DNA from 4 places in the Intestinimonas sp. HCP28S3_D6 genome. Region 4 is predicted to be linked to each of the others. Evidence: riboswitches for the same ligand, from Rfam matches in the RefSeq annotation. Region 4 holds a riboswitch; each other region holds the start of a gene.
The links. A riboswitch is a leader RNA that binds a small molecule or an ion and turns the genes downstream of it on or off. The one in region 4 is predicted to bind cobalamin.

Region 1 (7,729 bases), on a different contig from region 4:
TGCGGTCTTGGCATCGATGACGGTGTCACCGCAGTAGAGGGCCTCCCCGGGCGCCACGCCCAGCTTTCCCAGGACGGTGTTGAGCCCCTCCGGGTCGGGCTTGTTCCGGCTGACCATATCGCCCCCCACGATGAAGGCGAACTTCTCCGCCAGGCCGTGGCCGGCGAAGATGTCCCGCAGGGTGCCGGTGTGCTTGGTGCTCACCACGGCGGTGGGGACCCCCGCCTTTTCCAGGGCCAGCAGCAGCTCCTTGGCGCCGGGGCACAGGGGGGTGCCCGCCGCCTGCATGGGCCGGGCCACCTTGGAGAACTCTGACCGGAAGGTGTTTCGGCCAGCCTGGCTGTCGTCTCCGGTGAGGAGGGTGTAGGCGTCCTCCAGCACCATACCCACGGTGTGCCGGACGGTCTCCCGGTCGGGGATCGGGTGTCCCATAGCGGTCATACCCGCTTTGAAGCCGGCATAGATGGCGTCGGTGGCGTCCCCCAGAGTGTAGTCAAAGTCAAAGATCACTGCCTTGTAGTCCATGTGTCAAAACGCTCCTTGTGTGTATGTTCTCCCGTCACTCGTACTGCTTCCGTCCGGTGGTGCTGGGGATGCCCAGCTCGTCCCGGTACTTGGCCACGGTGCGGCGGGAGAGCTCGCAGCCCTCCCGACTCATGAGCTCGCAGAGCTTCTGGTCGGAGAGGGGCTTCTTCTTGTCCTCCCCGGCGATGAGCTTTTTGAGGAGGGCCTTGGCGGCGTCGGGCGAGGAGGCATCGGCGCTCCCCCCCAGGCTCCGGGAGAAGAAGTAGCTCAGGGGGTAGACCCCGCTGGCGCACTGGATGTACTTGTCCTTTCCCGTCCGGGAGACGGTGGACTCGTGGACCCCTACCCGCTGGGCGATGTCGGCCAGGGACATGGGCTTGAGGTGGCCGGGCCCGTGGCGGAAGAAGTCCTCCTGGAGCTCCAGGATGTGCTCGGCGCACTGGAGGAGCGTAGACCGGCGCTGCTCGATGGAGCGCACCACCCACTTGGCCTGCCGCACCTTCCCCATGAGGTACTCCTTCACCTCGCTGTCCTCGCTGTCCTTGAGCATGCGGCAGTAGTAGCTGCTCACGTTCAGGGACGGGAAGAAATAGTCGTTGGTGAGGATCTCAAAGTGGTCGGGGAAGTTGACCACAAAGATGTCAGGATTGATATAGGTGAGGTTCTCCCGGGCGGCAAAGCCGCTGCCCGGCCGGGGATTGAGGCTTCGGATGACCTCGCAGGCGGCGTGGACCTCCTCCTGGGTCACGCCTAGTGTCTTGGCGATGAGGCCATACCGGTTCTTGCTCAGGGCCTCCAGGTGGTCCTTGGCGATCTGGATGGCCAGGGCGTTGTCCTCGTGCCGCCGCTGGAGCTGGAGCACCAGACACTCGGAGAGGTTCCGGGCGCCCACGCCGGCGGGCTCCAGACTCTGGACCACCGCCAGGGCCTTTTCCACCACCTCCATGGGCTGCTCCATCTGAGTGGCCAGATCTTCCAGAGGCTCGTCCAGCCAGCCGTTCTGGTTGAGAGACTCCACCAGAAAGCGCCCTGCCGCAAGCACTTCTGGGGAGAGCTCCATGACCTGGAGCTGAGAGAGCACATACAAATAGAGGTTTTCCTCCGTCTCATCGGCGTTGCCGTAGTTGGAGATGGGGTCCTTCCCATCGTCCTCCGTGTCCTGCTGATGATAGACCCGGTTCTGGGTGTCGGTGGACTCCAGCCACTCCAGCTTCCGCTGGAGCACCGAGGCCTCATCCTGACTGCCGTACTTCTCCTCCATCTCCAGCACCGGGTTTTCCTGAACCTGGTTTTCAATGTACTCCAGAAGTTCCTGGGAGCCCATCTGCAGAATCTCCATCGACTGCATCATCTGCGGTGACAGCGTCTGGGTCTGCTTCATTGACATATTCAGTTCCACACTTCCGCCCCCTCTTGCATACCAACATACATACTTTATCAGTATAGCAAATTCGAGCGGAAAAGACAATCTTAGCCCTCGTAGAAAAGGGTAGAAATCCTGTTCCATTTCCTGACTTCCATATGCCCGGAAGCCCCTCCGGGCGCCGGCCCTCACCCTGTACGTTCTGATTTTGGGCGCGATTCAGGACCTGTCTCTTCCTCCAGCAGCCGCCCGTCGCTGTAACGCAGGCACCGCCGGAGCCGGGCCTCCCCCCGCTTGATGGTGCGGGAGACCGTGGACTTGTTCACCCCCATCTGCTCGCCGATCTGACGCATGTTCAGGCCCTGCCCGTAGTAGAGCAGCAGAAACTGCCGCTGGCGGGCGGTGACGTCCTGCCGCAGCGCCTTGGCCAGATTTTCCTTGAGCTTGTCCAGCTGCTGGACGTTGTCGGCCGCCATCTCTCTGGTATAGACCGCCATGTCGGCGGCGTAACTCAGGCCCCGCTTATAACGTGTATTTGCCATTGCGGCGATACCCCCTGTCATAGTAGCGTTCACACAGGACGGCCAGATCCCTGGCCTCCCGCCACATGACCGTGAGCATGCGGATTCTACCCTCCATGGTGCTCCTCTGGTCAGGGTCCAGCTCCGGCAGCTGCGCCTGGAGTTCCCTCAGGCGTTGCCGGAGAACCGTTGCCTGGGCCCGATATTCGACGGAAATCTCAATCAGTGTCATCGTTTGCTCTCTCGTCCTCCAACCCTTGTTGTTCTGCGGCACAGGCCGGACACAGGCGGCCGCCGTTCTCCCAGAGAACGGGGTCATACCGGTACAGCTCCCCGCCGCAGCGCCGGCAGTAGGCCGCCGGCCTGGCGCGCTGGACGTCCCGCAGCGGGTACGCCCGGGTCCTCCCTCTCCTCGTCATGCTCCTCCCCAAAAAAGTTGCACGTTTTTTTCTTTTACCTGTTGACAATCAGCCTCCTTTCTGCTAGAATAAACGTCGCTGCGGACGAGCGCACATCTCATCTGCTGGTGTAGCTCAGCTGGTAGAGCAGCTGATTTGTAATCAGCAGGTCGGGGGTTCGAATCCGTCCACCAGCTCCACAACTTCATATGGAGGAGTTCCCGAGTGGCCAAAGGGGGCAGACTGTAAATCTGTTGTCGTCGACTTCGGTGGTTCGAATCCACCCTCCTCCACCACGTCGGAGCAAAGTTCGCTTTGCTCCGACGCTTTTTTATGCTTTGCATGAAAAAGCGTCATCCGCCCGCTTCCTTGCTCCTCCTCTCCAAACCGCAACCGCTACGCTGGGTTGCGGTTTGGTGGCCGCCCTGCGGGCGGCTTTTCATCTGCGGTGACCCCGTCAGGGGTTGCCGTTTTTCTTTTGCGAAGGTGGATTCGAAAGCCGGCTCTTGGCGGTGCGCCGGTGGCGCGCCGCAACCGGCGCGGTTTTTCCGCAGAAAAGCGAATCCACCCCCACTGTCTCCCCTTTCTATCTTTCTGACAAGAGGTAAAAGTGGAACAGAAAACAGAATTTTCTCCATCTTTGTGCACAGTGTGTGGAAGTAAAAAAGCTCCTCATCTCCTCTCTCCGTACCGCCAAAAGTGGTACCACTCAGAAACCGCCCCGCTGATTTTATATAGAACATATGTTCTATATCGTGCATGTATCATAGCACCATTTCGATACCAACGTCAATGCAACTTTCCGGTTTTTTCCTCGCTCCCTCCCCGGAAAAGTACGCAAAAAAGGACCGCCGTTCTCTCGAACAGCGGTCCTTTTTCATTTCGATTGGTCCTCAGACCTCCATGATGACAGGCAGGATCATGGGGTTGCGCTTGGTCTTTTTGTAGAGGAAGCCAGACAGGTCGCTCTTGATCTCGCCCTTGATGGCGGACCAGTCGGTGGTGTGGGTGCGCTCGCAGCGCTCCAGGGCCTCCACAGCCACCCGGCGCAGCTCCTCCATGAGCCCCTCGGACTCCTTGACATAGACGAAGCCGCGGGTAATGATGTCGGGGCCGGAGACCACGGCGCCGTTCTCGCCGGACATGGAGGTGACCACCACGATCATGCCGTCCTCGGCCAGGTGCTTCCGGTCACGAAGAACCACGCTGCCCACGTCGCCCACGCCGTAGCCGTCCACAAAGACCTTGCCAGCGGGGACAGTGCCGTTGAGCTTGATGGAGTTGTGGGTGACTTCGATGATCTTGCCGATGTCACTGATGACGATGTTCCGGGGGTCCATGCCCATCTCCTGGGCCAGCTTGGCATGGATCTTCAGGTGGCGCTGCTCGCCGTGGAGGGGGATGAAGAACTTGGGCTTGACCAGGGCGTGGATGATCTTCAGCTCATCCTGGCAGGCGTGGCCGGAGACGTGAAGCTCCCCTGCCCGCTCGTTGACCACCTCGGCCCCTTTGCGGTAGAGCTCGTTGATGACGTTGCCGATGGAGTTCTCGTTGCCGGGGATGGCGGAGGCGGAGAGGATGACCCGGTCGCCGGCCTGGATGTCCACCTGCTTGTGGGTGGAGAAGGCCATGCGGGTGAGGGCGGACATGGTCTCGCCCTGGCTGCCGGTGGTGATGATGCACACCTTGTTCTTGGGCAGGCTCTTGATGTGGTTGACGTCCACCAGGGTGCCCTCAGGGATGTTCATATAGCCCAGCTCGGTGGAGACCCTCAGGGCGTTCTCCATGCTCCGGCCGGTGACGGCCACCTTCCGGCCGTACTTGGCGGCCACCGAGATGACCTGCTGGATGCGGTCCACGTTGGAGGCGAAGGTGGTGACGATGATGCGCTGGTCGCAGCCCCGGAAGAGGGCGTCGAAGGAGGCGCCCACGCACCGCTCGCTCTTGGTGTAGCCGGGCCGCTCCACGTTGGTGGAGTCGCACAGCAGGGCCAGGACCCCCTTCTTGCCCAGCTCTCCCAGCCGGGCCAGGTCGATCATGCCGCCCTGGATGGGGGTGGAGTCGATCTTGAAGTCGCCGGTGTGGATGACGGTGCCGATGGGGGTCTTGATGGCGAAGGCCACGGCGTCAGCGATGGAGTGGTTGACGTGGATGAACTCCACGGAGAACTTGCCCGCCTTGACCACCTCGCCGGCCTCGCAGGTGATGAGCTTGGTCTTGTCCAGGAGCCGGTGCTCCTCCAGCTTCAGCTTCACCAGGCCGGCGGTCATGCGGGTGGCGTAGATGGGGGCGTTGACGCTGCGCAGCAGATAGGGGATGGAACCGATGTGGTCCTCGTGGCCGTGGGTGAGGAAGATGCCCCGGATCTTGTCCTGGTTCTTGATGAGGTAGGTGAAGTCGGGGATGACCACGTCGATGCCGTACATATCGTCGTCGGGGAAACCCATACCCACGTCCACCACGATGATGTCGCCGCCGTACTCATATACCGTCAGGTTCTTGCCGATCTCGTTGAGACCGCCGAGAGAAATAATCTTCAGTTTTTCTGCCATAAAAGTATGCTTACACTCCTTTTTTCAGTCGATGGATGGAAGGGATGCAGGCACAGGGGCGCAGCAAAACAAAGCCAGAGATCCGCTCCGCGCTTTCCGGCCCTGCCTCGCCGGAAAAAGAGAGCGCTCCCCCGCTGGAAGCCGCGACGCCCTATCCTGTTTTTGCCTTATAATCAGTGCCGGAGCACATAAAGCCATAAAAAGACGGTCCGTCCCCACCGTTGGAGCGGCGGGGGAAAATGACCCATTACGCGTAGTATACCACATTCCACAGGGAAAGTATACAAGAAATTTGTCCGTTGCCCCATCGAGAAGGATTGCGCTTCCAGTGGAGATATGCTATACTGGCCGTGCTGAACTGAATATGCTGCGTCTGGTGGAGCAATGCGCTCTGAAAAGGGAAGCGGGGTGAGAGTCCCCCACAGCTACCACTACTGTGTAAGGCGACAACTGGCCATATGCCACTGTGTAAACGGGAAGGCGGCCACGCGGATGAACCGAAAGTCAGGAGACCTGCCAGACTGCAATACGGGGGAGATTTTCCGGGTTAGGGGGAATTGCCTTACTTTCAGGATCTTGCTCTGTATGCAATTCAGGGCAGGATTTTTTTATTTCCCATACGGGAAGAGAAAGGAAGGCATCCCATGAAAAACCTGTGGAAACGCACCGCCTGCGGCCTGTTAGCCGCACTGATGCTGCTGGGCGCCGGCTGCTCCGGCCAGCCCGCAGCATCTCCCGCCCCAGCCGAGACCACACCTGTCCCCTCCGAGACGGCGGAGCAGACCAAGACCACCACCTTTGTGGACGATCTGGGCCGGGAGCTGGAGCTGGAGCTGCCCATCACCCGGGCCTGTGTAGCCAACCGCTACAACAACGAGCTCATCCGGGCCGTGGGCGCCGGAGACTGCGTGGTGGGCGTGGATATCTACACCTCCCAGGACAGCGTGTACTGGCCCCAGTTCGGCGAGGATGAGACCTTCGGCAAGGACGAGTACGACTATGAAAAGATCGTCTCCCTGGCCCCCCAGGTCCTGATCGTGCCCAAAAACGGTAAGGTGGAGGAGTCCATCGAGGCCCTGGAGCCCTTCGGCATCCAGGTGGTGGTCATCACCGGCTGGGACAACTCCGACGTGCCCAAGCAGATCCGCCTGTGCGGCACCCTCTTCGGCAAGGAGGAGCAGGCCGAGGAACTGGTGGACTTCTATCAGGGTCCGGTGGACTACATCAACCAGCAGCTCCAGCAGGTGACAGAGCGCAAGACGGTCTACTGGGAGTACGGCGGCGACTACACCACCTGTATCCCCGGCACCTCCAATGACGGCTGGCACAACATGATCCTCATGGCCGGCGGCGAGAACATCTTCGGTGACGCCTCCCTGGCCGGCAAGGACATCGACCCGGAGCAGATCCTCCTGGCCGATCCCGACCTCATCGTGAAGATCTACGCCGGCGAGGTGGTGGGCAACAGCGGCGTCTTTACCGCCCCGCCCCAGGAGGAGTTCGCCACCAAGGCGGAGGAGATGCTCAAGCGGGAGGGCTGGAGCGACCTGACCGCGGTGAAGGAGGGCAATTTCTACCTCAACACCGCCTTTATGAGCGGCGGTCTGGGCAAGATGATCGGCGCGGCCTACATGGCCAAGTGGCTCTATCCCGACCTGATGACCGAGCTGGACCCGGACGCCATCTTCACCCAGTGGATGGCCTATCAGGGCTTTACCCCCAACGCCCCCCACTACTACCATATGCCCGCCCAGGATGCGGCCGCCTGAGCCGGAGGAGCGGACCGCCGCCCTCAGCGGCCGCTATCTGGCCCTGAGGGCCCGGAAACGGCTATGGCTGTGCCTGGCAGTCCTGCTGCTCCTGGCCGCCGCCCTGGCCGCCTGCTGCATGGGGGTGGCCGACCTGACCCCCGGCCGACTGCTCGCCACCTGGCTGCCGCCCCTGCGCCCCCTTCTGGGGAGCGCCCCCCTCACGGAGACGGAACAAAACGTCCTGCTGATGCTGCGGCTGCCACGGGTGGCCATGGCGGTGGTGGCCGGGGCCGGATTGGGCTGCACCGGCACCGTAATGCAGGCCATCACGGGAAACGCCATGGCCAGTCCCTTCACCACCGGCCTCTCCAACGCCGCCGCCCTGGGCGCGGCGCTGGTGGTCCTCTTCGGCGGCTTCCCGGTCTATCTCCAGGAGAGCGCCATGGTCCTGGCGGCCTTTATCATGACCATGCTGTGCGCCGCGCTGGTCTACGGCATCTCCTCCCTGCGGGGCCTTGGGCCGGAGACCCTGGTCCTCACCGGCATCGCCCTCAACTACCTCTTCAGTGCCGTCAACTCCAGCATGCAGTACATCGCCAACGAGCAGCAGCTCCCCGCC
Region 2 (7,729 bases), on a different contig from region 4:
CTGCCGTACCCAGTGGTGGGGGAAGTCGTGAGGGTAGAGGTAGCCCTGTTCCCGCTCCATACCGGCGGAGTCGGCGTGTTTGTTCTGGAGATGGCGGGGATAGTCTCCGGTCTTGCCCGCCCGGACGTCGGCCAGGGCGGCGTCGAAGGCGATGTGGGCGGAGTTGGACTTGGGGCTGGTGGCCATGAGTACCGCTGCGTCCCCTAGGGGGATACGGGCCTCAGGGAGGCCCAGCATGTTGGCGGCGTCCACGCAGGCCTTGACGATGGGGATGATCTGGGGATATGCCAGTCCCACGTCCTCGCAGGCGATGACCATGAGCCGGCGGCAGGCGGAGATCAGGTCCCCCGCCTCCAGCAGCCGGGCCAGGTAGTGGCAGGCTGCGTCAGGGTCGGAGCCCCGGATAGACTTCTGGAGGGCGGAGAGGATGTCGTAGTGGTCGTCCCCCTCCCGGTCATACCGCATGGCGGAGCGCTGGGCCACCACCTGGGCGTCGGCCAGGGTCACCCGTAGCACCCCGTTTTCCCGCCGGGCGGTGTTCATCAAAAGCTCCACCGCGTTCATAGCCTTGCGCACGTCGCCGCCGCAGGCCGAGGCGATGGCTTCCCGCACGCCGTCCTCACAGGAGAGCTCCGCCCCCAGCCGGCCGGCCATGATGGCCATGCCCCGGTCGATGGCGGGGAGGACATCGGCGGCCTCCACCGGCTTGAACTCGAAGACGGTAGACCGGCTGAGCACGGCGTTGTAGACGTAGAAGTAGGGGTTCTCGGTGGTGGAGGCGATGAGGGTGACGTCGCCCTTTTCGATGACCTCTAACAGGGACTGCTGCTGCTTTTTGTTAAAGTACTGGATCTCGTCCAAGTAGAGGAGGATGCCGTTGGGGGCCAACATGGTGCCCACGTCGGCCAGCACGTCCTTCACGTCGGAGAGGGAGCCGGTGGTGGCGTTGATCCGCCGCAGGGCCCGGTTGGTCCGGGCGGCGATGAGGTTGGCTACGGTGGTCTTGCCGGTGCCGGAGGGGCCATAAAAGACCAGGTTGGGGATGTTCCCGCTCTCGATGATGCGCCGTAGCAGCCCGTCCGGGCCCAGAATGTGCCGCTGGCCCACCACTTCGTCCAGGCTGGTGGGGCGGATCTCGTCCGCCAGAGGCCGGTACGCCATAAAAAGACCTCCCGAAAAAAGAATGGAGGGGAAAGTTCCCCTCCATTCTAACATGTGTTCGAGTCGCCGTAAAGGTCTTATAAAAAATCGGTCTCCAGGCCCGTTTTCCGGCAGCCTTCAGGGGCGTAGCGCCAGTGCCCCAGCCTGCCGTCGGTGATAAAGTAGGTGAGGGGAGGCGGCGTGGGCTCCGGGGGCAGCCGGTCGATGATGAGGAGCTTGATCTTCATGCGCTCGGGCAGGATGGATTTGAGAAAGACAGAGACCCGGTCACCCTCCCGCAGGTCCTCCCGGGGCTCGGCCAGGCCGGACAGGTTGGGGAAGAGCTCCACAAAAATGCCGTAGTCCTTGATGCCACGGACCCAGCCCGCCACCGTCATGCCGGTGGCAAGGCGGCGGGCGTTTTCCTCCCAGGTGCCCAGCAGCTCTCGGTGGGTGAGCCGCACCCGGCCCAGGTTGGGGTCGGTATCCACCACGGCGGCGAAGATCTCTTGCCCTACGGTGAAGCGGCAGGCGGGGTGGGGGATACGGGAGACGGAGATCTGCTCCAGGCCGATCATGGACACCAGGCCGCAGCCCATGTCCACAAAGGCGCCGAAGGGCTCTAAGTGGGTGACGGTGCAGGGGATGACCATGCCGGGCCGCAGCCGGGCCATGAGGGCCTCACGGGCCAGCAGCTGGGCACGGCGGCGGGAGAGGAGGAGACGGGGACCGTCGGGGCCTTCCATGACCCGCTCCACCAGAAAACATACCGGCTTACCCACCCGGGAGAGAATGGCGATGTCCCGGACGGTGCCCTCTGCCACCCCCACAGCGGTTTCCGACCGGGGGATCACCCCGATGAAGGGTCCCAGGGCCACGGTGAGGTCGTGCTCCGGGGAGCAGGAGAGGGCCATGCCCTCCAGGATCTGGTCCCGGTCCCGGGCGGAGAGCAGCCCGGACAGAGAGGAACAGGCGGCCCGGTTCTCCGGCGTCTCCAGGCGTCTGCCCTCGGGAAGAAAACGGCTGAGCATCCCGATCATTCCTTTCTATGGTCCCGTTTTTTGCGGATATGTCACTATATGCGCCGGGAAAGCCGGAATTGACAGGAGCGGTCCGGGAACCTATAATAAAATAATTGTAATTTGCGGGAAGGAGGCGCCCACCATGGATGTGCGTCTGGGCGATGTTTTGGAGATGAAAAAGCCTCACCCCTGCGGCAGCAAGGAATGGCTGGTGCTGCGGGTGGGGATGGATTTCCGGCTCCGCTGCCAGGGCTGCGGCCACGAGGTCATGCTGCCCCGGAGCAAGGCGGAGAAGAACATCAAGAAGATCCTGCGGGAGGAGGAACAGCCGTGAAAAAATACTGGAGCCGCCGGATCCGGGATATGGTCCCCTATGTGCCGGGGGAACAGCCCAAGGACCGGGTCTTTATCAAGCTCAACACCAATGAGAATCCCTATCCCCCGTCACCCAAGGCCCTGGTGGCCCTGCGTGAGGCGGCGGACGACCGGCTGCGGCTCTACCCCGACCCGGAGTGCGCCGCCCTCCGCGCCGCCATCGCCGCTGCCCACGGACTCTCCCCGGAGCAGGTCTTCCCCGGCAACGGTTCCGACGAGGTGCTGGCTTTCTGCTTCCAGGCCTTCTTCGACCCCGATCGGCCGGTGTGCTTTGCCGACATTACCTACACCTTCTATGCCGTCTATGCCGAGTATTTCGGCCTCAACCCTCGGCTCATCCCCCTGGGGGAGGACTTTTCCCTGCCGGTGGCTCCCTTCTGCACCGGGGACAGCGGCGGCGTGGTGGTGGCCAACCCCAACGCCCCCACGGGCTTAGAGGTGTCCCGGGAGGACTTGATCCGCATTTTGGAGGCTAATCCCCAGGCGGTGGTCCTGGTGGACGAGGCTTACATCGACTTCGGCGGCATCTCCGCCGACACCCTGGTGGACCGGTACGACAACCTGGTGGTAGTCCGCACCCTCTCCAAAGGTCACGGCCTGGCCGGCATGCGGGTGGGCTACGCCCTGGGACATCCCGACCTGATGGCCGCCCTCCGGTGCGTCCGGGACTCCATTAACTCCTATACCGTAGACCGGTGTGCCCAGGCGGCGGCGGCCGCTTCCATCGCCGACGAGGCCTATTTCGAGGCCCAGGCAGCCAAGGTATCCGCCACCCGGGACCGTTCGTCGGCACAGTTGCGGGAGCTGGGCTTTATGGTCACCGACTCCAAAGCCAACTTCCTGTTTGTCCATCACCCCAAGATTGCCGCCAAGACCCTGCTGGACGGCCTGCGGCAGCGGGGCATCCTGGTGCGCTGGTTTGACCGGCCCAGGATCTCCGACTACCTGCGCATCAGCGTGGGCACCGACGAGGAGATGGACGCCCTTTATCAAGCCCTGAAAGAACTGACGGAGGAACATTTGTGAGATACGAAGGCGATATTTACCGGCCCCCGGGAGAGTGGAAGAGCTACCTGCTCCAGGCCACGGTGGGCTGCTCCAACAATACCTGTACCTTCTGCAATATGTACCGGGACAAGAAGTTCCACATCCGGCCCATGGCAGATATTCTGGAAGACATCCGCATGGCCAAGGCCTACTACGGCGATGTGCGGCGAGTATTCCTCTGTGACGGCGACGCCATCATCATGCGCACCCATGATCTCATCACCATTCTGGATACCCTCTACGCCACCTTCCCCTCTCTGGAGAAGGTGACCACCTACGCCGGCCCCCGGAGCACTCTTACCAAGACCCCGGAGGAGCTAAAGCTCCTGCGGGAGCACGGCTTGGCCCGGGCCTATCTGGGGGTGGAAACGGGGAGCGACGAGCTCCTGCGAAAGGTGAAAAAGGGCGTTGGTGCCAGTCAAATGCTGGAGGCTGGAACACGGCTCCGGGAGGCGGGCATGGATCTGTGGGTCATGATTCTGCTGGGCTTGGGTGGCCGGGAAGGCAGTGAACAGCATATCCTGGACACCGCCGCCATGATGAACGAGATGAAGCCCAGGCACCTCTCCGCCCTCACCCTGACCCTCTATCCGGGCACGGAGCTCTATGCCGACTACCAGGCGGGGAAGTTCCAGCCCATCACCCCCATGGACAGCCTACGGGAGGCCCGGCTCCTCATCGAAAAGCTGGAGGTGGATCCCCTCCACTTTACCTGTGACCATGCCTCCAACTATGTTCCGTTGAAGGGAAGTCTGCCGGAGGACCGGGACCGTTTCCTGGCCCAGCTGGACCGGGCTCTAGAGAGCGGCGCCGGTATGCGGCCTGAGTGGAGCCGGGGCTTTTGAGCCCCGGGGAAAGTATTCCTTTACTTCCTGCTGCAAAGTTGCTATAATGTATCCGTTAGGCCGGCCCATCGGAAGGAACGGCCTGATGACAATTTGATATTCATCCGCACAGGTGCAGCGACGCAGCTGCTGAAAAGGGAAGTCCGGTGTAAATCCGGCGCAGTCTTACCTCTACTGTGAGCGCGGACGAGGGCGTGAACCACCCATTGGCCCAAGGGGCTGAGAAGGGACGCCTGAGGAGGAAGCGTGAGCCAGGAGACCTGCCGTGCGGAGCGATCGTGTTGCTCTTAGGTGGAGAGGACCAGACCAGTGCCGTTACGGGCCCTTTCCATCCAGGAAAGGGCCCGTTTTGTGTCTCAAAAGCCCCGGGAGGTGGATGATTTGAGCGATTTCGAACACTATATCTCCGTGGGGCGGGAGCGGCTGCGGTGCGGCTACACCACGGGCACCTGCGCAGCGGCGGCGGCCAGAGGGGCGGCAGAACTCCTCCTTACCGGCCAGCTTCCTCCGGCGGTGCGCATCGACACCCCGGCGGGTATTCCGGTGGAGGCCGAGCTGCTGGAGCCGTCCTCCGGCCCGGATTGGGCCTCCTGCGCCGTCCGGAAGGACGGGGGCGACGACCCCGACGCCACTCACGGCACACTTATCTTCGCCCGGGTGGAGCGGTGCGACGCCCCCGGCGTCACCATTGACGGCGGAGAAGGGGTAGGCCGGGTCACCAAGCCCGGCCTGGATCAGCCCGTGGGGGCTGCCGCCATCAACCACGTCCCCCGGCAGATGATCGGGCAGCAGGTGGCCGCAGCTATGGCCGACCACGGCTGCGACGGCGGCCTGAAGGTGGTGATCTCCGCCCCCGAGGGGGAGAAGCTGGCCCAAAAGACCTTCAACCCCCGGCTGGGCATCGTGGGGGGCATCTCCATCCTGGGCACCTCCGGCATCGTCCGGCCAATGAGCGAGGCCGCCCTCATCGACTCCCTCCGGCTGGAGCAGGACATGCTGGCGGTCGCCGGGGCGACGGACATCGTGGTCACTCCCGGCAACTACGGGGAGACCTTTGCCCGGGAGGTGCTGGGCCTGGGGCTGGGCTGCTGGTGCACCTGCTCCAACTACATCGGCGAGTCTATCGACCACGCCGCCGGTCTGGGCTTCCGCAGCCTGCTGCTGGTGGGCCACGTGGGCAAGCTGTGCAAGGTGGCCGCCGGGGTCATGAACACCCACTCCCGGGTGGCCGACGGCCGGCGGGAGACCCTGTGCACCCACGCCGCCCTGTGCGGCGGGGAACGGGCCACGGTGGAGGCCCTCTACCGCGCCGTCACCACCGACGACGCCGTGGCCATCCTGGATGGGGCCGGACTGCGGGAGGCGGTCATGGCCTCCCTGACCCAGGCCCTAGACGAACAGCTCAAACGCCGGGCGGGGGCGGAGATGGCCATTGAGGCCATCTTCTTCTCCAACCGCTATGGAATTCTGGGAAAGACGGCGGGGGCCGACCGGCTGGCCGCCCTGCACCCCATCTCATCGTGAAAGGAAGTTGTGCGCATGATCCACTTCATCGGCGCGGGCCCCGGAGCCGCCGACCTCATCACCGTCCGGGGGGCCAAGCTCCTGGGGGAGGCCGACGTCATCATCTACGCCGGGAGCCTGGTGAACCCCGCCCTGCTGGACTACAAGAAGGAGAGCTGCATTGTCTACGATAGCGCGTCCATGACCCTGGAGGCCGTCATCGACGTCATGAAGGACGCCGAGTCCAAGGGCTGGGACACCGTCCGCCTCCACACCGGCGACCCTTCCCTCTACGGGGCCATCCGGGAACAGATGGACCTGCTGGACGAGCTGGGCCTGACCTACGACGTGACCCCCGGCGTCTCCTCCTTCTCTGGAGCGGCCGCCGCCCTGGAGGCCGAGTACACCCTCCCCGACGTGTCCCAGAGCGTCATCATCACCCGCATGGCGGGCCGCACTCCGGTGCCCGAGGGAGAGAAGCTCTCCAAGATGGCCTCCCACGGCTGCACCATGGTCCTCTTCCTCTCCACCGGTCTGCTGGAGGAGGTGGAGAAGGAGCTGATGGAGGGCGGCTACGCCCCCGATACCCCCGCCGCCATCGTCTACAAGGCCACCTGGCCGGAGCAGGCGGTTTACCGCTGCACCGTGTCTACCCTGGCCGCCACCGCCAAGGCGCACCACGTCACCAAGACCGCCCTCATCACCGTGGGCGGCTTCCTGGGGGACAAGTACGACCGCTCTAAGCTTTATGACCCCGCCTTCACCCACGGCTACCGGGAGGCCAGCAAGTGAAGATCGCCCTCACCGCCTTTACCCGCCGGGGAATCGGGCTGGCCAGAAGTCTGGCCCACGACCTGGTGGAGATCGGCCACAGCTGCGCCCTGGCGGTGCCGGAGCGGCTGTCGCCGGAGACGGGGCTCCCCGGCTACGGGAGCCTGGGGGAGTGGGCCGGGGAACGGTTCGCCGACACCGATGCCCTCCTCTTTGTGGGGGCCAGCGGCATCGCCGTCCGGGCCATCGCCCCCTATGTGAAGGATAAATTTACCGACCCCGCTGTGGTGTCGGTGGACGAGGCGGGACACTTCGTCGTCCCCCTCCTCTCCGGCCATGTGGGGGGCGCCAACGACCTGGCTCGGCTGGTGGCCCGGTTCACCGGCGGCGCGGCGGCGGTGTCCACCGCTACCGATGTGAACGGGTTCTTCGCTGTGGACCAGTGGGCCAGGGAGCAAGGTTTTTTCCTTGACGGACGCGAGGGGGCCAAACGGGTGTCTGCCTCCCTGCTGTCAGGGGGCTCCGTAGGGCTGTCAAGCGATTTTCCTATCCAGGGAGAACTGCCCCGGGGGGTAGTGGAGGGACCGGCGGAGACTGGCATTGCCCTCACCCTGGACCCGGAAAAGACCCCCTTTCCCCACACTGTCCGCCTCATCCCGCCGGTGCTCCATCTGGGCATCGGCTGCCGCCGGGGCACGGCGGCGGATACCATCGCGGCGGCGGTGGAGCGGGTCTTTGCAGACCACCACCTCTCCCTCAAAGGGGTGGCCGCGGTGTGCTCCATCGACCTCAAGAAGGACGAGCCCGGCCTACTGGCCTTCTGCCAGAGCCTGGGCCTGCCCCTCACCACCTATTCGGCAGAAGAACTCTTGGCGGTGCCGGGGGATTTCACCCCGTCCCCCTTTGTGAAGAGGGTCACCGGGGTGGACAACGTATGTGAGCGCGCCGCCGTCCGGCGGGGCGGCACCCTGATCGTAACAAAACAGGCGGGGGAGGGGGTCACCGTGGCGGTGAGCCAGGTCCCCC
Region 3 (7,729 bases), on a different contig from region 4:
TTGATCTCTACCACCTCGCCTACCCTTCCCACCCAGTACGACACTATTTTTGACTACTATGCCTCTATGGAGCCTCTGGTCGGCGCCGGTGCCGACCAGATCAGGCAGGACTTCGCCTCCGGTGCCAGCGGCCATTTCTTTGCCCGCTATAACGGTGAGGTCCAGTACATGGTCTACCAGTCCACCGGCCTGGACAACGGCTGGATGATGTGCTACACCGTCTCCGACAGTGAGGCCAGCGCCGACTACAGCTTCATCTTCCGGGATGTTCTCTATCTGGGGATCGCCTTTTTGGCGGGCGTGCTGCTTCTCCTGATCTCTATGATCCACATTTCTCTGGGAGACCGGCGCCGACTGCTCCATCAGGCCCAGGCCGATCCTCTCACCGGCCTGCTCAATCGCACCAGCACCAGTGCGTGTATCAATACCTGGCTGGCCGGCCCCAACAGGCAGGGCGCCCTTCTGATGTTGGATCTGGACAATTTCAAGAAAATCAACGATGTCTGGGGACACCAGGCCGGTGACTCCATTCTGATCCTGACTGCGGACCTGCTGCGCGCTCATTTCCGTCAGAGTGATGTCATCGGTCGAATCGGCGGTGATGAGTTTATGGTCCTGATGAAGGATGTATCCTCCCAGTCGGTTTTGGAACTGCACATGCGCCGCCTGTGCGAAGAATTCCGTCTCCTCACAGACCCAACCTACTCTCAAATCTCCGTCTCCTGTAGCGTAGGCGCTGCTATGATCCCCGACCAAGGTCACTCCTTTAATGAGCTCTATCCCCACGCCGACAGCGCTCTATACTGTGCCAAGCACCGCGGCAAAGACGGCTGGAGCATTTTCTCCGGTGAGCCCCTCTAAACAGACAAAGACCGCCATGTCCCGGCCTGAGCCGGAGCATGGCGGTTTTGTTCTATCTTCCACCTCAGGGCAGGCTGGCACTGGAGCGCTCCTGCGCGATGTTGAGCACATGATCGCCGATACGCTCAAAGTCGGTTAGCATCTCAGAGAACAGAATACAGCCCTCATCGGAGCAAATACCCTTGCGCATCCGCTCCATCTGGTGGCGCCGGAAGCTGGCCGTCATGTCGTCCATCTTCTGCTCCAGGGCGGAAACCTCGCTGAGCCACTCCACGGGATCGGATACCACACCGCTGAGCGCCTCAATGGCTTTGCGGCTGACAGCCTCCATCTCCCGGATTTCTTCCTTTGCTTCCTCGGAGAAGTGGACATCCTTCTCCTTTAGAATCCCGCTGTAACCGCAGATGTTCATGGCGTGGTCACCGATACGCTCAATGTTGCCCGCGATCTTGAAATAGGCGCTTACCGCGGCGGAATCCTGCTCATTGGTCTCGTGGACGATCACATGGGAGATAAACTGGGAAATTTCCTTGTTGAGGAAGTCAATATATTCCTCTACCGACTCCTCCTTGGTCACCAAGGAAGGGTCACGGTCCAGTACCGCCCGGAAGGCGGTGGAGACATTTTCCTTCGCCATGTCCAGCATGCGGTTGAGTTCCTGACGAAGCTGACTGATATAGATGGCAGACTGACCGATGGTACGGTCCTGATTGGCGTTGATGGGCGTGAGGTAGGCTAGATGCATTCCCTCGTCCAGATCCTGCTTGCGCTCAGGCAGGATGCGCATGGCCGCCTTCACCATCCACTTGCCCAGAGGCAGCAGGAGCAGCGTGGTGACGATATTAAAGAGGGTGTGCATGTTGGCGATCTGAGAGGCAGGGCTGTTGGGCGTGAGGCTCTCCACGAAACCCACCAGGGAGATCCCCAGGAGCGGGGTCACCAGGCACAGCGTGGTAAATAGAACGGTGCCGATGATGTTGAACATCAGGTGGATGATAGTGGTCCGCTTGGCATTGCGCCCGGTGCCCACCGAGGCCAGCACAGCGGTGATGCAGGTACCAATATTCTGGCCGAACAGGACATACACGGCACTGCCCAGTCCGATGACGCCACTGTTGGCCAGCGCCTGGAGAATACCCACAGAAGCGGAGGAGGACTGGATGAGGGCGGTGAAGAGTGCGCCGGCCAGGATACCCAACACCGGATTGGAGAATTTGGTCATCAGGTCCACAAAAGCGGGCATTTCGCGCAGGGGGACCATGGCTGCGCTCATCATGTCCATACCGATGAAGAGGACACCCAGGCCGCCCAGGATACTGCCGTAGTGGTGGAGCTGCGGTTTTTTCAAAAATACCATCATAGCCACGCCCAGGAAGGCAAAGAAGGGGGCCAAAGCGCCTACGTCCAGGGCGATGAGCTGTCCGGTGATGGTGGTGCCGATGTTGGCGCCCATGATGATCCACACCGCCTGCGTGAGGGTCATCATGCCGGAGTTAACGAAGCCTACCACCATGACCGTGGTGGCGGAGGAGGACTGGATGACGGCGGTGATCACCGCACCCACCAGTACGCCCAGCACCCGGTTGGCCGTCAGCTTTTCCAGGATGCTCTTCATACGGTTGCCGGCCGCGGCCTCCAGGCCGGAGCTCATCATCTGCATTCCGTGCAGGAACAGCGCTAAGCCGCCCAACAGGCTCAGAATATTGGCAATACTCATCGAAATGCTCCTTTTTCTCTTTCTACTCTCTGAAATCGAATGGTCGGATCAGTTCCCTTGCCATCCGTCCGCAGGCGTTTTCCTGCGTTCGGGCAAAAGAAAAAGACATAGCCTGCTTTTCCATTCGAAAAGCAGGTCATGTCTCTTCAACGGGCCTGGGGCAACTCCACTTGCGCGTGAGCACAGTGGCTTTTTCCGCAGCAGCATCGCTCATAGCTCCATGGTCCTTTCTGTCCCAAACACAATCTTTCACAATTACATTATACATGCTATTTATGCCACCGTCAACGGAATTTTACCCCACTTTACCTTTTCTCCACATCGCGCAGAAAGACCGGTCGGTCCGGCTGGGATCTCTGTGGGCAATACCGAAAATGGAGTCCCTCGAAGGCGGTGATGCCCTCCGGGTCTTCCACGCTGCCCTCTGCCAGAAAACGGACCATCTCCCCTCTGGCCATCTTGACATGGACCCCTTTCTCCACTATCTTTCCGTCGACACGCAGCTCCCCGAAAACGGGCGTAATCACCCTTGTTCCGGCGGGCAGGTGGGGGATCACCGCCTTGCTATACTCCCCAGAGGCCAAATCCACTACCACGCCGTCGGGCATCAGAGCCTCGGCCAGCTTGCCTCCCCAGAAAGCATAGAGGTCCTTACAAAACGGAGTCTTCAGCTTGGCCTGCATCTCCAACCGGTAGGGAGTCACTCCGTCGAAGGGGCGGAGCACTCCGTAAAAACCGGAGAGGATGCGCAGGTGCTCCTGCACATAGGCCAACGCTCCTTCTGAAAATACCGCAGGCGCCATATAACGATACTGAATCCCTTCATAGGCCAGAAGCGCCGGTGTCAACCGTTGGCGCAGGTCCATGGTCTGGAACCGCTGGTAGTTGAGTTGGGCCAGTTGATCGTTGCAGGCGAGCAGCTTCTTCAGTTCCGTTAAAGAAAGGCCCTTCAGATAGCCCAGCAGCTGCTCTGTCTCCTCCAGCAGAGCAGGCAGCTCTTTAGGCGGCAGCCCGTCCAGATCTTCGTTCATTTTCTTAGCTGGTGAGATGATGATACGCATAGACTTCCTCCCTTTCAGTATTCGGAACGGGCAAAAAACGGCCCGAAGCGGTGATTCTACGCCGTCTCCGGGCCGTTGATGGGGCAAAAATCAGTCGATGGGGTTGTCGGCCACGAACTCCACAGCGGCGGCGAAGGCGTCGCAGGCGGACTTACAGGCGGACTGGCTGCCGGTGAGCAGACCACCGCCGAAGTTGGTCTCGCTGGGGGGCGCATACAGCACGCACAGACGGACGTCGGCGGCCTTCAGAGCGGCATCTACGCCGTACATGGCCTCCAGAGGAGGCGCGATCAGGTAGGCGATAGCCTCACCCTCCTGGATACCGCAGGCCTCGGACAGGTAGGAGCCGGTCCGGGAGATGCAGTGGGCATAGTAGACGATGGTGTCGTCCTCGTTGGCGGAGACGAAGTGGCACACGTTCTCGATCATGTCCACACAAGCCTCCAGGCCGGCCTTGGCCTCAGCAGGGTTCGGGGCAGCCAGGATGCCGATGATCTCGCCGGCCAGCTTGGTGTTGGCGTTGGCGGCACCGCCGTAGAAGCTCTTGGCGTAGGCCACACGGCAGTCGGCCTTCTTGGTGGCCTCGTCCAGAGCGGTATAGGTCACATCATCGCAGTCGGCAGTAACCAGCGCCAGGGACTTCTCGCCGGGCTGCAAGCCAAACTCCTTGGCCAGATCAGGAGATACGTTTGGGATCAGCTTGGTGGCCAGTACAGTTGCTTTCACAGGATCTCGTTTCATGATCCGTCTCCTCCTTCACGGGCAGCGTTGCCGCCCGGCCTGCCGTCCAGCCGGCAGCATATATCATCAGTATGATTATATCGGGCCACATCCTTTTTGTCAACGGAACACCAGTGTGGTACCGCTTTTTTCGGCTCTTTTCGGCAAAAAAACTGCGGAGTCATCCCTGCATCGGGATGGCTCCGCTCTTCTCCACAGGCGGGTATTTCCTGGTATGGCTGGACCCACAGTGGCAGCTATGGGTCCTTGCCCTGCATCAGCTTGCCATACCAGTTCCAAAGGGAGGTGAAGTTGGCCACCTGACACATCGCATAAGGAGGAATGGCGGTTCGTCCCGTCCACCCTTTAGCGCCGACAACAAAAAAGCCGTATCCCTCTTAAAAAGGATACAGCAACGGCCCACAGGCTCTCACCGTGGGAACTGCACCCTCCTAAGCGCGAGGAGGTCTCGTGTGCGCCATACACAGGCAGGTATTCTGACTTAGGCGTCCAAACGCGCTCCCCGCCTTCCCAGAGCTTCCGCTCCAGTGACCTAATGGGGACCACTTCGCCAATACAGCAACGGCTTTGCGCGGGATTCTCACCCGACTTCCCTTTTGAGCTCGTCAAAGCACCTGTGTACCACTTATGATTCAGTTGTCAGCTTGGCTTATATGTATTATACTGGCCCTCTTGCCTCCTTGTCAAGGGGGGGGAAACACATTCAAAAACGAAATGGACCCCGCCGCAGTTCCTGCGGCGGGGTCCATCTGAATTGGTTACTGCCAGTCGGCGGGGAAAACAGTGTAGGCGTACTTGGCATAGTCGGGGGTGCTGAAGTGGATATGGCTGCCCTTGGGGATGTAGATCACATCGCCGGCGTCGCCGCCCACCACACGACCGTCGATCTTGATCTCCAGACGGCCTTCCAGCACGATATCCCACTCATCGTAGGTCAGGGTCCACTCGAAGTCGGCTCCGTCGGAGAGCTCCATGATGCCGCAGCCCATGCGGGGGGCCTCCTCCAGGGTGGCCACGTCCTTGAGCTTGACATCGTTACGGCCCTCAAAGGGCTCCAGTTTTACGGTGGAGGTCTTGACGCCGATGACGCCGCTGGGGTCCACCTGCTTCTGGAAGTCGCACTTGCCGGTAGAGCCCGCCGCTTCGGCGATAACCTTTTCTACAATGCTGCGAATGAGTTCTTCACTTACGTTCATAGCGATTCCTTACCTTTCCGCGCTGCCAGTTAGTCAAACTTCACGTTCTCGATCTTAGACAGCAGCTTGGGCGCCAGGATATTGGCCACGATGATGGCGGTAACACCAGCCACCAGCTTGCCAACGATCACGGGGAAGATCATGTCGGGGTTGTTGCCGGCAGTGAAGCCCAGGTGGTCGCCGAACACGAAGGCGGCAGACACGGAGAAGGCCACGTTCAGCAGCTTGCCCTTGGGGTTCATCTCGCCCATGATGTTGAACATCGCGATGTTGTTGGCCAGGTTGGCCACCATACCGGCAGAGCCCTGCTCGTTCATGCCCAGAGCGGCACCGATCTTCTCCAGAGGCTTGCCGAAGGTGCGGGTGATCCACTCCACCATGGGGAAGGCGCCGATGAGGACGATGGCGATCTGGCCACAGACCAGGAGTCCGCTGTCCAGACCACGGGAACCATCGGCGGGGTTCTCGACCATGATGTGGAACACGGGGAACATGATGCCGGTGATCTGCTCAAAGACAGCGATGGCGGTGAGGGCGGTGATGACGATGGTCACGCCGGTACCGAACACGTTGAAGCCTTTGATCATGGGGCCAGGGGCACACCACAGGCCGATGACGATCAGAGCAGCGATGATGATGACGGGGATCAGGTTCTGGATGATGGTGATGATACCCAGGTGATACTCAGGAGCCAGGGTGTTCATCATCAGGCCACCCACGATGCAGCCGATGGGAATGGTGATCATACCAGCCAGAACACCGGCGCCCAGGTAGCCGCGGTCTTCCTTCTTGATGATACCCAGAGCCACGGGGATGGTGAACACGATGGTGGGACCCATCATGGTGCCCAGGATCAGGCCGGCAAAGTTACCGATGGCGATGTCCTCACCGGCCAGCTGCATGGCCAGGGGATAGCCGCCCATGTCGCAGGCCAGCAGGGTGGTGGCGAACATGGCGGGGCTGGCACCGAAGATGCCGTAGATGGGCTTCAGGATGGGGCCCAGCAGCATGGACAGAACAGGGGCCGCGGCCACGACGCCGGCCATGGACATGGCCAGACCGCCCATAGCGTTGAAGCCGTCTTCAAACTTCTCACCATAACCGAGCTTGTTGCCGCGGATTTTGTCGATGGCGCCAACGAGCATGAAGATCATCATGATAAGCATGATGACGGAGTTGATAGAGATACCAGAGATCCATGCGGAGATACTGTCGGTAAATATGCTGGGATCAGCAGCAGCAATCAGTTCACTATAATCCATAGTTTACTCTCCTTCTCTTCTCAGAATGGGTCTGCTCCCATTGGGAAGCCTTCTGTCAGCTCCGGCTTAAAGCAGAGACTGGAACAGCTTGGGGGAAGGACGCGGGATAACGGTGGTGCCCACCAGGAGCTCCGCTTCCCGCTCTGCGGCCGCCACGGCCGCCCGGACCGCGCCCACATCGCCGGTGAGGGTCACATAACCCTTGCCGCCGATGGCGTAGCCGATGCGGACTTCAATGAGGGTGATGTTGGCCGCTTTCGCCGCCACGTCAGCGGCAGTGATGGCGGAGGCCACGGAGTAAAACTCCAGGACGCCCACGGCGCCCGGCTTCTCCACCTGGGTCGTCATGCTGATGGCCTGAATGACCTGAGGATGGACATTAGGGAGGGTCAGCGTGTCCACCACGCACTCGCCGCCCCGCTTGATGCCCTCGGCCATGGAGGCCTTTACGTCGCCGGTGTCTCCGGCGATGAGTACCATGTACTTACCTGGACAGACGGTGGAGGATCGGATGAGGTCCACCTGAGCCGCCTTCACCATGTAGTCGCAGGTCTCGATGCCCCGCGCGATGCTGTTGAGTTCTACCATGCCGATGGCAAGTCTGCTGGCGTTTCCCATGCTTCTCACTCCTTCCGGCTGCTGATACGGGCGCCCTTATCGGTGACCTCCACCACCACGCCGGAGATGCTGGCGTGGATGTTGGCGGACAGTCCCTCGGCGGCCTCGGCCAGGATCTCTCCCCGCTCCACATAGTCGCCCACCGCCTTTACCACATTGGCGGGCTTACCGATGTGCTGGGAGAAGGGGATAAAGACCTCATTGGGGCTGAGCTCCATGCACTCGTGGGCGTGGAGCCCGTAGTACTCGGAGAGCCCCAGTCGGGCCACCAGG
Region 4 (7,729 bases):
TTTCCTTGGCAAACGGCTGCTGGAGGCCGTGTTCATCGTCTTTTGTATCATCACGATCAATTTTGTTCTGGTCCGCTTTATGCCGGGGGATCCGGTGGTCCATATCATCGGGGAGGACGAGTATCTGCGCCTGGAAGCCGAGGCGCCGGAGGTCATTGAGGAGGTCCGGCGGGAGTACGGGCTGGACAAGCCTATCCCGGTTCAATATGTGACCTACCTCAATAAGACTCTCCGCCTGGACTTCGGCAATTCCTACCGCACCAAACTGCCTGTGCTGGAGACCGTGGCCTTTCGGATGCGCTGGACACTGCTGCTCACGATCCCGGCCATCGTGCTCTCCGCGCTGGCGGGCGGCACGCTCGGACTGCGGGCCGGCTGGAAAAAGGGGGGGCATCTGGACACCATCATCTCTCCCATCATGCTCTTCCTCAACACAATCCCGACCAACTGTATGGCGATCCTCGTCCTGATGACCTTCGCCTTCCAACTGGGCCTTTTTCCTATCAGCGGTATCACTTCCGGCGGACTCTCTGGACTGACGAAGGCCCTAGATATCCTGTGGCATATGACTCTGCCCTTGATGATCTTGGTGGTTCTCCGCACTTCCTCCTACTATATGCTCATGAAGAGTACGGTACAGAGCATCCGGGACGAGGAATATATCACGGTGGCCAGGAGCAAGGGTTTCACCCAGGGCCAGGTTCTCCGGCGGCATGTGCTGAAAAATGCCCTCTGTCCTTATCTCACCTCCGTCTGTATGCAGTTCGGCCATATCCTGGGAGGCTCTATGCTGGTAGAGGTCGTTTTTTCCTGGAAGGGCATGGGGACATTGATCTACGACTCGGTCAATACCAAGGACTTCCCTATGCTCCAGACGTGCTTCCTGTTCATCGGCATTTGTGTCGTACTCTTCAATCTGCTGGCTGATATCCTCAATATGTGCATCGACCCCAGGATCCGGGAGGAGGGACACCATGCTTAAAAAGTGCAACGGCCGGGTGATCGCGGGAGTGGTCATTCTGGGCATGGTGCTGCTGGTGGCCATACTGGCCCCTGTTTTGGCACCCCACGACCCCTACGAGCTGGGGATCCCCTACCTTCGGCCCTCGGCAGAGCATCCCCTGGGCACCAATGACATTGGTCAGGACATTCTCAGCGAGCTTATTTACGGTACCCGCATTTCCTTGCTGATTGGTGTAGTCTCCGCTTTAGCGGTAACAATTGTGGGCACAGCCTTGGGTATCCTTTCAGGGTATCTGGGTGGATTGGTAGATCGGGTCATCATGCAAGCCACAAATGTGGCGATGGCGCTGCCCTCGCTGCCCCTGACAATTATCCTTGTGGCTTTCCTGGATGCCAGTGTATGGAACATCATTCTTGCAATCTGTATCACCGCTTGGACCTCTACGGCGCGCATTATCCGCAGCCGGGTACAGCAACTCAAGATCCTGCCTTTTATTCAGATCGAGCGCACTATGGGAGCCGGTGGGTTCTATATTATGGCGAGGCATCTTCTGCCCAATCTTGGAGAGATCGTCTTTATTCGGGCTGTTTTATCTGTGGGTAGCGCTATGCTGACAGAGGCCAGCCTCAGTTTTCTGGGCTTGGGTGTGATCGGGCAGAAGAGTTGGGGCGGCATCCTGCACTATGCCTTTTTCCGCAATGGGATCATCAACGGGGCCTACTGGTGGTACGTGCCCCCCATTCTCTGTATATCCGTCTCCGTGCTTGGGTTTATGCTGTTAAGCTATTACGGCGAGGGCCCCGTACGTATAAGAGGCAGAAAGGAGGAAGTTAATGCTGGAAATTGAGGGAGTCTCCATCCGCTTCGGAGACAACCCTGAGGCGGTGAGTGATACGACATTTACGGTATATGACGGCGATCGTCTGGCAGTGGTGGGGGAAACGGGGAGCGGAAAGAGCGTCCTGCTGCTTGCCGCACTGGGGTTGCTGCCCACCTCAGCACGGATCACCGGTTCTATCCGACTCAACGGCCGGGAACTGCTGGGCTGCCGGGAGCAGGAACTCAACCGAATCCGCGGGAAGGAGATCGCCTATATCCCCCAAGGCAGCGGAAATGGGCTCAACCCCCTTTTTACTGTGGGGCATCAGCTTTGCGAAACTATCCGCAAGCACCAACGCTGTACCCGGAGGGAGGCGCTGATTCAGGCTGCCATGTTGCTGGAATCTTTTGGACTGGAACAAAGTGAGGCCCTGTGCCGCAGCTATCCCTTCCAACTCTCTGGCGGTATGCGCCAGCGGGTGCTGATCGCCATGGGCATAGCTGCTGGGGCGGGACTTGTTTTGGCAGATGAGCCTACCAAAGGCCTGGATCGCCACCGCATCGCTCTGGTAGAGGATGCCTTTCAGAGATTGGGAGAGCGCACGCTGCTCTGTGTCACTCATGATCTCCACTTCGCACAGACTATTTCGTCCCGTGTGGTAGTCATGTATGCCTCCCAACAGATTGAGAGCGGTGACAGTACTTCTTTCTTTGGCGAACCTCTACACCCGTATTCTAGAGCTATGCTGGACGCTCTTCCAGAGAATGGTCTACAGGCAAATATGGGGTTTGCACCACCCAGGAAGGATACCATTGCCCAGAGTGCATGCCATTTTTATGACCGTTGCGTATGGAGAACGGAGCAGTGTAGAAAGGCACCGCCACTGATTGAAGTGGATGAGCGGGCTGTGAGGTGTTGGAAGTATGCTCATTGAGGCGATAAAGGTATCCAAACGCTATTTCGCACGAGGACCCATGATCGTGGAGGACATTTCTTTTACGGTTGACCGAGGAGAAACACTGGCTGTTTTTGGAGACAGCGGCAGCGGAAAATCTACCATTGGTCAGATTTTGGCAGGACTCTTCCCTGTTACCACGGGAGAAGTGCGGTTGGATGGAGAAAAGCTGACCTACCCCTACCGAGGCAAACCCCGCAAAAGGATCCAAATCCTTTTTCAACACCCGGAGGTGGCCTTTGACCCCAAGATGAAACTGGCGGACAGCATGAAGGAGCCGTACCTATTCTTAAAGATGCCCTACTCTCGGAAAACTTTGTGCGGCTATCTGGAGCGGTATGGCATCTATGATGAGCATTTGGAGCGCCGACCAGCGGAGCTCAGCGGCGGTGAGCTTCAACGTTTGGCATTGGCCCGTGCCATGCTTCTGGAACCCTCTTTCCTGGTGCTGGACGAGCCGACCTCTATGCTTGATGTCATCTCACAGGCCCAGATCATCCATTTACTGCAGGAAATCCAGCGGGAAAAGGGACTTGGGTACCTGTTTATATCCCATGACATGGCTCTCTGCAAGCATTTTTGTACAAAGATCCTTCACCTGTCAGGAAGGAAGCTGTGGCCGGCAGAAGAGGGAGCAGATGTGCCGGAACAGTGCCGGCTCTAAGAGGAGAAAATGATGGCCAGAGAAAAGATCAAGCATCCCCCGTATCTAACACCGCAAGAAGTGTGTTATTATCAACAGGTGGTGGAGAGCCTGGCAAAAGAGGGAGTTTCGGAAGCATATCTCCGGCAGGAATATCGGGATTATGCGCCAGATAAGCCGTTGGGGCGGGCAATTTGCGAAAGCTATTCCATCCAGGAGTTGGCGGCGATTCTAACTGAAAGAGCAAAAGAATTGGGCCGTACGCCCACACAGCAGGATATTTTTCCGCTCTACCGGGCGTATCTGAAGCGCCGATTTGGAACCTGGCCCGCCGCGCTCCGGGCGGCGGGGTTGCGGTACGGCATGGAGAAACAGTCAGTAACAGCAGACTGGATGGCGGTGCTCACACAACAGCCGGAGGCAGGCTGGGCACTTCTGGCGTTGTCAGAGCGATGGGTGACTTGCGGGGTACCGCCGCTTCGGCGTGAGATACCAGAAGCGGAGCTGCTCCGCACCCATTTTGGTGCCTGGAATCAGGTCCTGATGGCTGCGAAAACCTTAGACCAATGGCTGGAAGCCCACCCGCTCCACACAGAGCCCCCGGAACCCGAACAGATAAAAGAGCTGGAGGGACTCGCAGGACGCTTGGGACGTACCCCGCTGCGGGAAGAGGTTCCGGAACCACTGCGGCTGACACTCCGCACAGGCTGGCGAAGCTGGGGAAGTATTCTGGAGGCTGCTGGCCTAACACCATTGTCGGGAGATGAAGAGGTGCGGGCAAAGTGGGAGTACCAGCAGCGAATATGTGCTGGGAGCTGTGTACTTACCTTGATACAGGCGCCGACCGCCAAACAGAGCAAATTGCTGGCGCGCCTGGAGGAGATCTGCCGTAGACTGGGCCGCTCTCCGCTCCGGGACGAGCTCTCTCCGTCACTGCGAAATGAGCTGTCGGAAAACTTCGGCTCACTGCGGAATGCGCTCTTTCAACTGGGCAGGGCGCCGCTCACAGGCTCGGAAGCACAGAGGCTCCGCATCAAATTAAGAAAATCAGGCAGCAATAAAGCATCCCACACTTGACAGCACAACAGGAAACTGCTATGCTGATTACAATAAGTAAATACAGGAATGTCATAAGGTGGCGCCGCAGGGCGTCTGAAACGGCAAGCCGGTGAAATTCCGGCGCAGTCTTATCTCTACTGTGTGCGGCTTGGAGCCGTGAGCCAGGAATGTCGACCTTGTGGCGGACAAGAGCATCAAGGTGGAATGCTTTGTCGGTATCTCGTCTTTTTTGAAGGTTCAGAAAAGGCTTTGGTTGGTTTACCCTTTAAAGCGGAGATATCGGCACTGCGTCCACCTTTTGCATGGGTAATCCGGCGGAAAGTGGTCCGCCGGATTTTTTAAAAAGAAAAACACCGGGGGGCTTTGTTTTCGCGCATTTTTTGACGAAAAAGCGATTTTTGATAACTATTTATTGACTTAAGAACTCTGCGGTGCTATAATCTGATGCAGATAAGAACGACCTCTCCCATATGTATCAGAGCTTTCTCGTTCCGGCAGGAAATGCCCAAAACTGAATACTGCATCCGGCTTTTGTGGCAAATGCGCGACCCGGCTCCGGAACACCGGAGCGGACACGCATCCTTGTTCGGCTGAACAAGGGAATCAGGTGTAATTCCTGGACATGTTTTGCGGCAGGAACCGCGGCGAAAGCTGCGGGGACGCGCAATTCAATAGCTGTGATTGTGGAGTATATCCGTTTTCTGCGAAAGCAGGTCACTGGCGGTCGTAATGGCTTAGCTGGGAAGGCGGCGGGTATGCAAGGGCGGTCAATATGGCCGTCGGGACACATCAGTCAGAAGACCTACTAAGAGCTCAATCCCGGGTTTCGGGACTGCTCTGACAAAAAACGCCAGATGAGAGGTGTGCACGGGATCAGTGTACCCTTTCACCCCCTGAAAAGGAGCAAAAGCGGACGTATGATGATACGTCCGCTTTTTTCTTCCATACCATTGGGGATAAAGACGGACGCATTTTATGCGCCTGTCTTTTTTTGTTTGGTGCCGGAGGGAACCGCTCTGTACCTGTATCTGGAGGGACTGCCCGTGGAGAATAAAACATTCCAAGAAGGCCGGTCATTTAACCGAAAGGTCATAGGACGAACCAAAGAGGCCTTGCGGGCTCTGAACATACAGTTTGCACAGGAACATGCCGAGGACAGTAACGATATGCTGCTGGAGTACGTCCGACAGGAGGCGGTCCGCTTTGGATTTACGCCCAACGCCGGCGAGATCATCGGCGGGGCCTACATCTCCTCCCGTTTTGGCGGTTGGAAACATGTGATCGCGGCGGCGGGGCTGCCTTCTCCGAAGCGGCAGAGGCCCATCACCAGCCGGAAGATCTTTCAAGACGAGTTTGAGCGGCAGACGCAGCTCTACGCCCGGGAGCTCCGTGATCAGGAGGCAGAAGAGCATCCGGAGAAGGCAGGAAAACCATAAAGAGAAGGAGGGGAACCCCTCCTTCCGGCATAGGGTTCCCCTATGCCGATTCCTTTCCCAGATTCCAACGGGCCTTTGCCCGTCTCATATGGCCGGTTTGCGGCCGACAACTGAATACCCAGCACCGAAAGCGATATTCCGTGAGCGGAGTAGGCCAGGACGCCGGGAGACCGGCCGAGCCACCAACGGCGGAGAGACGTGGAGCAATGCGGGGCGGCAACTGCACAGGAACGGTATTGGTGTCTGGCGGGAAGGAATGGATCAAGTGTGGAAGGGCCACCGGTACGGCGGCCTCTGCGCTTTGTGACAGGAGCGCGGCGGCGGCCGCATTGGCGGCTGGACACGGATTTGAACCATTGAGGTTTCTCTATCGACCGGCGGAGGGAGGAGGCGAAGGGCAGACAGGGAAACACGAGAGAACATGCGGGATCCTAAACCAGCGGGATATTTTTAAGGAGGTTTTGGGTATGAAAACGAGAAAATTCACAGCCATGCTGCTGGCCCTGACGATGGCATTCAGCTTGCTGTCGGTCAGTGCGGGAGCGGTGATGGACAATGACCATGACCGTATCAGCGTGGATACCGCCGGCGCCCTGTCGGTGGTGTGGGATAGTGAAAACGTAAATTCCAATGATTATCACACGGGAGATATCGTGTCGAGTGAGGACGGCTACTATCCCTCCGGCTTCTACCTCTATGTAGACAGCGCCGAGGACAACGGAATCACCATTACTGGCGGCACCCTGTCCGCGCCTGTGGAGGAAACGGAGGGTGGCACCAAGTATTTGGTGACCAACAGCAGCGGGGGCAGCATTGTGATCAAACTGGAAAATGCGGCCCAGAGCAACAATGTCTATACGCTGAGCTTTGATGCGCCGGAGGGGCAGCTGGCCGGCGGCGCCATCACTGGAGTCCTGCAGGGCTATCTGCCGCTGGGCCAGTATGCCCGTGGTACGATGTGGGGCAGCCCTTATACTGACGGCGGCACGACGGATGGCAGCACTCCCAAGATCCTGGGCGGGTTTTCTTCTACCGGCGTCTCCCTGGGCGCCGGCGGCGGCTACGTCCAGTATGCCCTGCGGGACAGCGAAGGAAACCAGGCCTATATCGAGGATGACCCCAGCAATCCCTATGGCGTGGACTTCATCGTCTACGGCAACGCCTTCAACGGCAACCCTGAGGCGGCCTCTGTCCAGGTCTCCGAAGATGGAAAGACCTGGTATGAGCTGGCCGGAAGCTTGTACTATGACCCCAATACGCTTCGCGATGTGAACATCACCTATACCCTGAGCGGGAGCGATATTCAGTACAGCATCACGGATCCGAACGGGCGCAATCCCGGCGTTTCCTTCCCACTCACCGGGACGTTCAAGGCTGGCGCCGCTGCGTGGTTCCCCACCACGGCGAACTACGGCGGCGTGTGGAAGACGTCCGCCGTCTCCAGCGATCAGACCGTCGGCGCTTCCGCCTTTAACGGCGCCAGCGTGACTTATACCGGCGTTACACTGGTGAAGGACACGGACACCACTGCGGACTATCAATTTGGCTATGCGGATGTCCATATCAATGGCGGCAATTATGGCACCGCGATCAATCCCTACACCGCCGCGGCCACCACGCAGGGCGGGGATGGCTTCGACATTGCGTGGGCGGTAAAGCCGGACGGTACGCCTGCGGGGCTTACAAGCATCAGCTATATCCGGGTATATACATCCGCACTGATGAGCAGCACGGATAACACCACCATCCCCACACCCGGTATCTTCGGTGAGACCTCCGCTGAGGTTTGCGGCATCTACACGGTGACGGGGACTGGGACAGGGACCTCTGCGATACCCTCTGTTTTGATTGA

Region 1: it holds a riboswitch for cobalamin, as region 4 does, so the genes downstream of both, ACTNBK_RS01460 (ABC transporter substrate-binding protein) here and ACTNBK_RS05945 (homing endonuclease associated repeat-containing protein) in region 4, are expected to answer to the same signal.
Region 2: it holds a riboswitch for cobalamin, as region 4 does, so the genes downstream of both, cbiD (cobalt-precorrin-5B (C(1))-methyltransferase CbiD) here and ACTNBK_RS05945 (homing endonuclease associated repeat-containing protein) in region 4, are expected to answer to the same signal.
Region 3: it holds a riboswitch for cobalamin, as region 4 does, so the genes downstream of both, eutL (ethanolamine utilization microcompartment protein EutL) here and ACTNBK_RS05945 (homing endonuclease associated repeat-containing protein) in region 4, are expected to answer to the same signal.

Annotation. Positions count from the first base shown of each region.
Region 1 covers NZ_JBQHTM010000002.1:91,838-99,566, reverse strand. The annotation lists gene ACTNBK_RS01500 (HAD family hydrolase) at 1-525, opposite strand, end outside; gene rpoN (RNA polymerase factor sigma-54) at 560-1,924, opposite strand; gene ACTNBK_RS01490 (sigma-70 family RNA polymerase sigma factor) at 2,077-2,430, opposite strand; gene ACTNBK_RS01485 (hypothetical protein) at 2,411-2,641, opposite strand; gene ACTNBK_RS01480 (hypothetical protein) at 2,628-2,828, opposite strand; tRNA gene ACTNBK_RS01475 (tRNA-Thr) at 2,932-3,007, shown strand; tRNA gene ACTNBK_RS01470 (tRNA-Tyr) at 3,019-3,103, shown strand; gene ACTNBK_RS01465 (ribonuclease J) at 3,701-5,359, opposite strand; cobalamin riboswitch at 5,717-5,895, shown strand; gene ACTNBK_RS01460 (ABC transporter substrate-binding protein) at 6,004-7,128, shown strand; gene ACTNBK_RS01455 (FecCD family ABC transporter permease) at 7,115-7,729, shown strand, end outside.
Region 2 covers NZ_JBQHTM010000005.1:75,912-83,640, forward strand. The annotation lists gene ACTNBK_RS03090 (replication-associated recombination protein A) at 1-1,161, opposite strand, end outside; gene ACTNBK_RS03095 (S1 RNA-binding domain-containing protein) at 1,239-2,171, opposite strand; gene ACTNBK_RS03100 (DUF951 domain-containing protein) at 2,305-2,496, shown strand; gene hisC (histidinol-phosphate transaminase) at 2,493-3,563, shown strand; gene ACTNBK_RS03110 (radical SAM protein) at 3,560-4,429, shown strand; cobalamin riboswitch at 4,522-4,711, shown strand; gene cbiD (cobalt-precorrin-5B (C(1))-methyltransferase CbiD) at 4,811-5,953, shown strand; gene cobM (precorrin-4 C(11)-methyltransferase) at 5,969-6,724, shown strand; gene ACTNBK_RS03125 (cobalt-precorrin 5A hydrolase) at 6,721-7,729, shown strand, end outside.
Region 3 covers NZ_JBQHTM010000009.1:40,644-48,372, reverse strand. The annotation lists gene ACTNBK_RS04985 (diguanylate cyclase domain-containing protein) at 1-861, shown strand, start outside; gene ACTNBK_RS04980 (Na/Pi cotransporter family protein) at 926-2,578, opposite strand; gene yaaA (peroxide stress protein YaaA) at 2,884-3,639, opposite strand; gene eutL (ethanolamine utilization microcompartment protein EutL) at 3,730-4,380, opposite strand; cobalamin riboswitch at 4,830-5,013, opposite strand; gene ACTNBK_RS04965 (cupin domain-containing protein) at 5,139-5,576, opposite strand; gene ACTNBK_RS04960 (ethanolamine utilization protein EutH) at 5,606-6,838, opposite strand; gene ACTNBK_RS04955 (BMC domain-containing protein) at 6,905-7,456, opposite strand; gene ACTNBK_RS04950 (4Fe-4S dicluster domain-containing protein) at 7,462-7,729, opposite strand, start outside.
Region 4 covers NZ_JBQHTM010000012.1:21,911-29,639, reverse strand. The annotation lists gene ACTNBK_RS05970 (ABC transporter permease) at 1-982, shown strand, start outside; gene ACTNBK_RS05965 (ABC transporter permease) at 975-1,811, shown strand; gene ACTNBK_RS05960 (ABC transporter ATP-binding protein) at 1,798-2,718, shown strand; gene ACTNBK_RS05955 (ABC transporter ATP-binding protein) at 2,759-3,403, shown strand; gene ACTNBK_RS05950 (homing endonuclease associated repeat-containing protein) at 3,416-4,459, shown strand; cobalamin riboswitch at 4,499-4,634, shown strand; cobalamin riboswitch at 5,039-5,245, shown strand; gene ACTNBK_RS05945 (homing endonuclease associated repeat-containing protein) at 5,485-5,877, shown strand; gene ACTNBK_RS05940 (hypothetical protein) at 6,345-7,729, shown strand, end outside.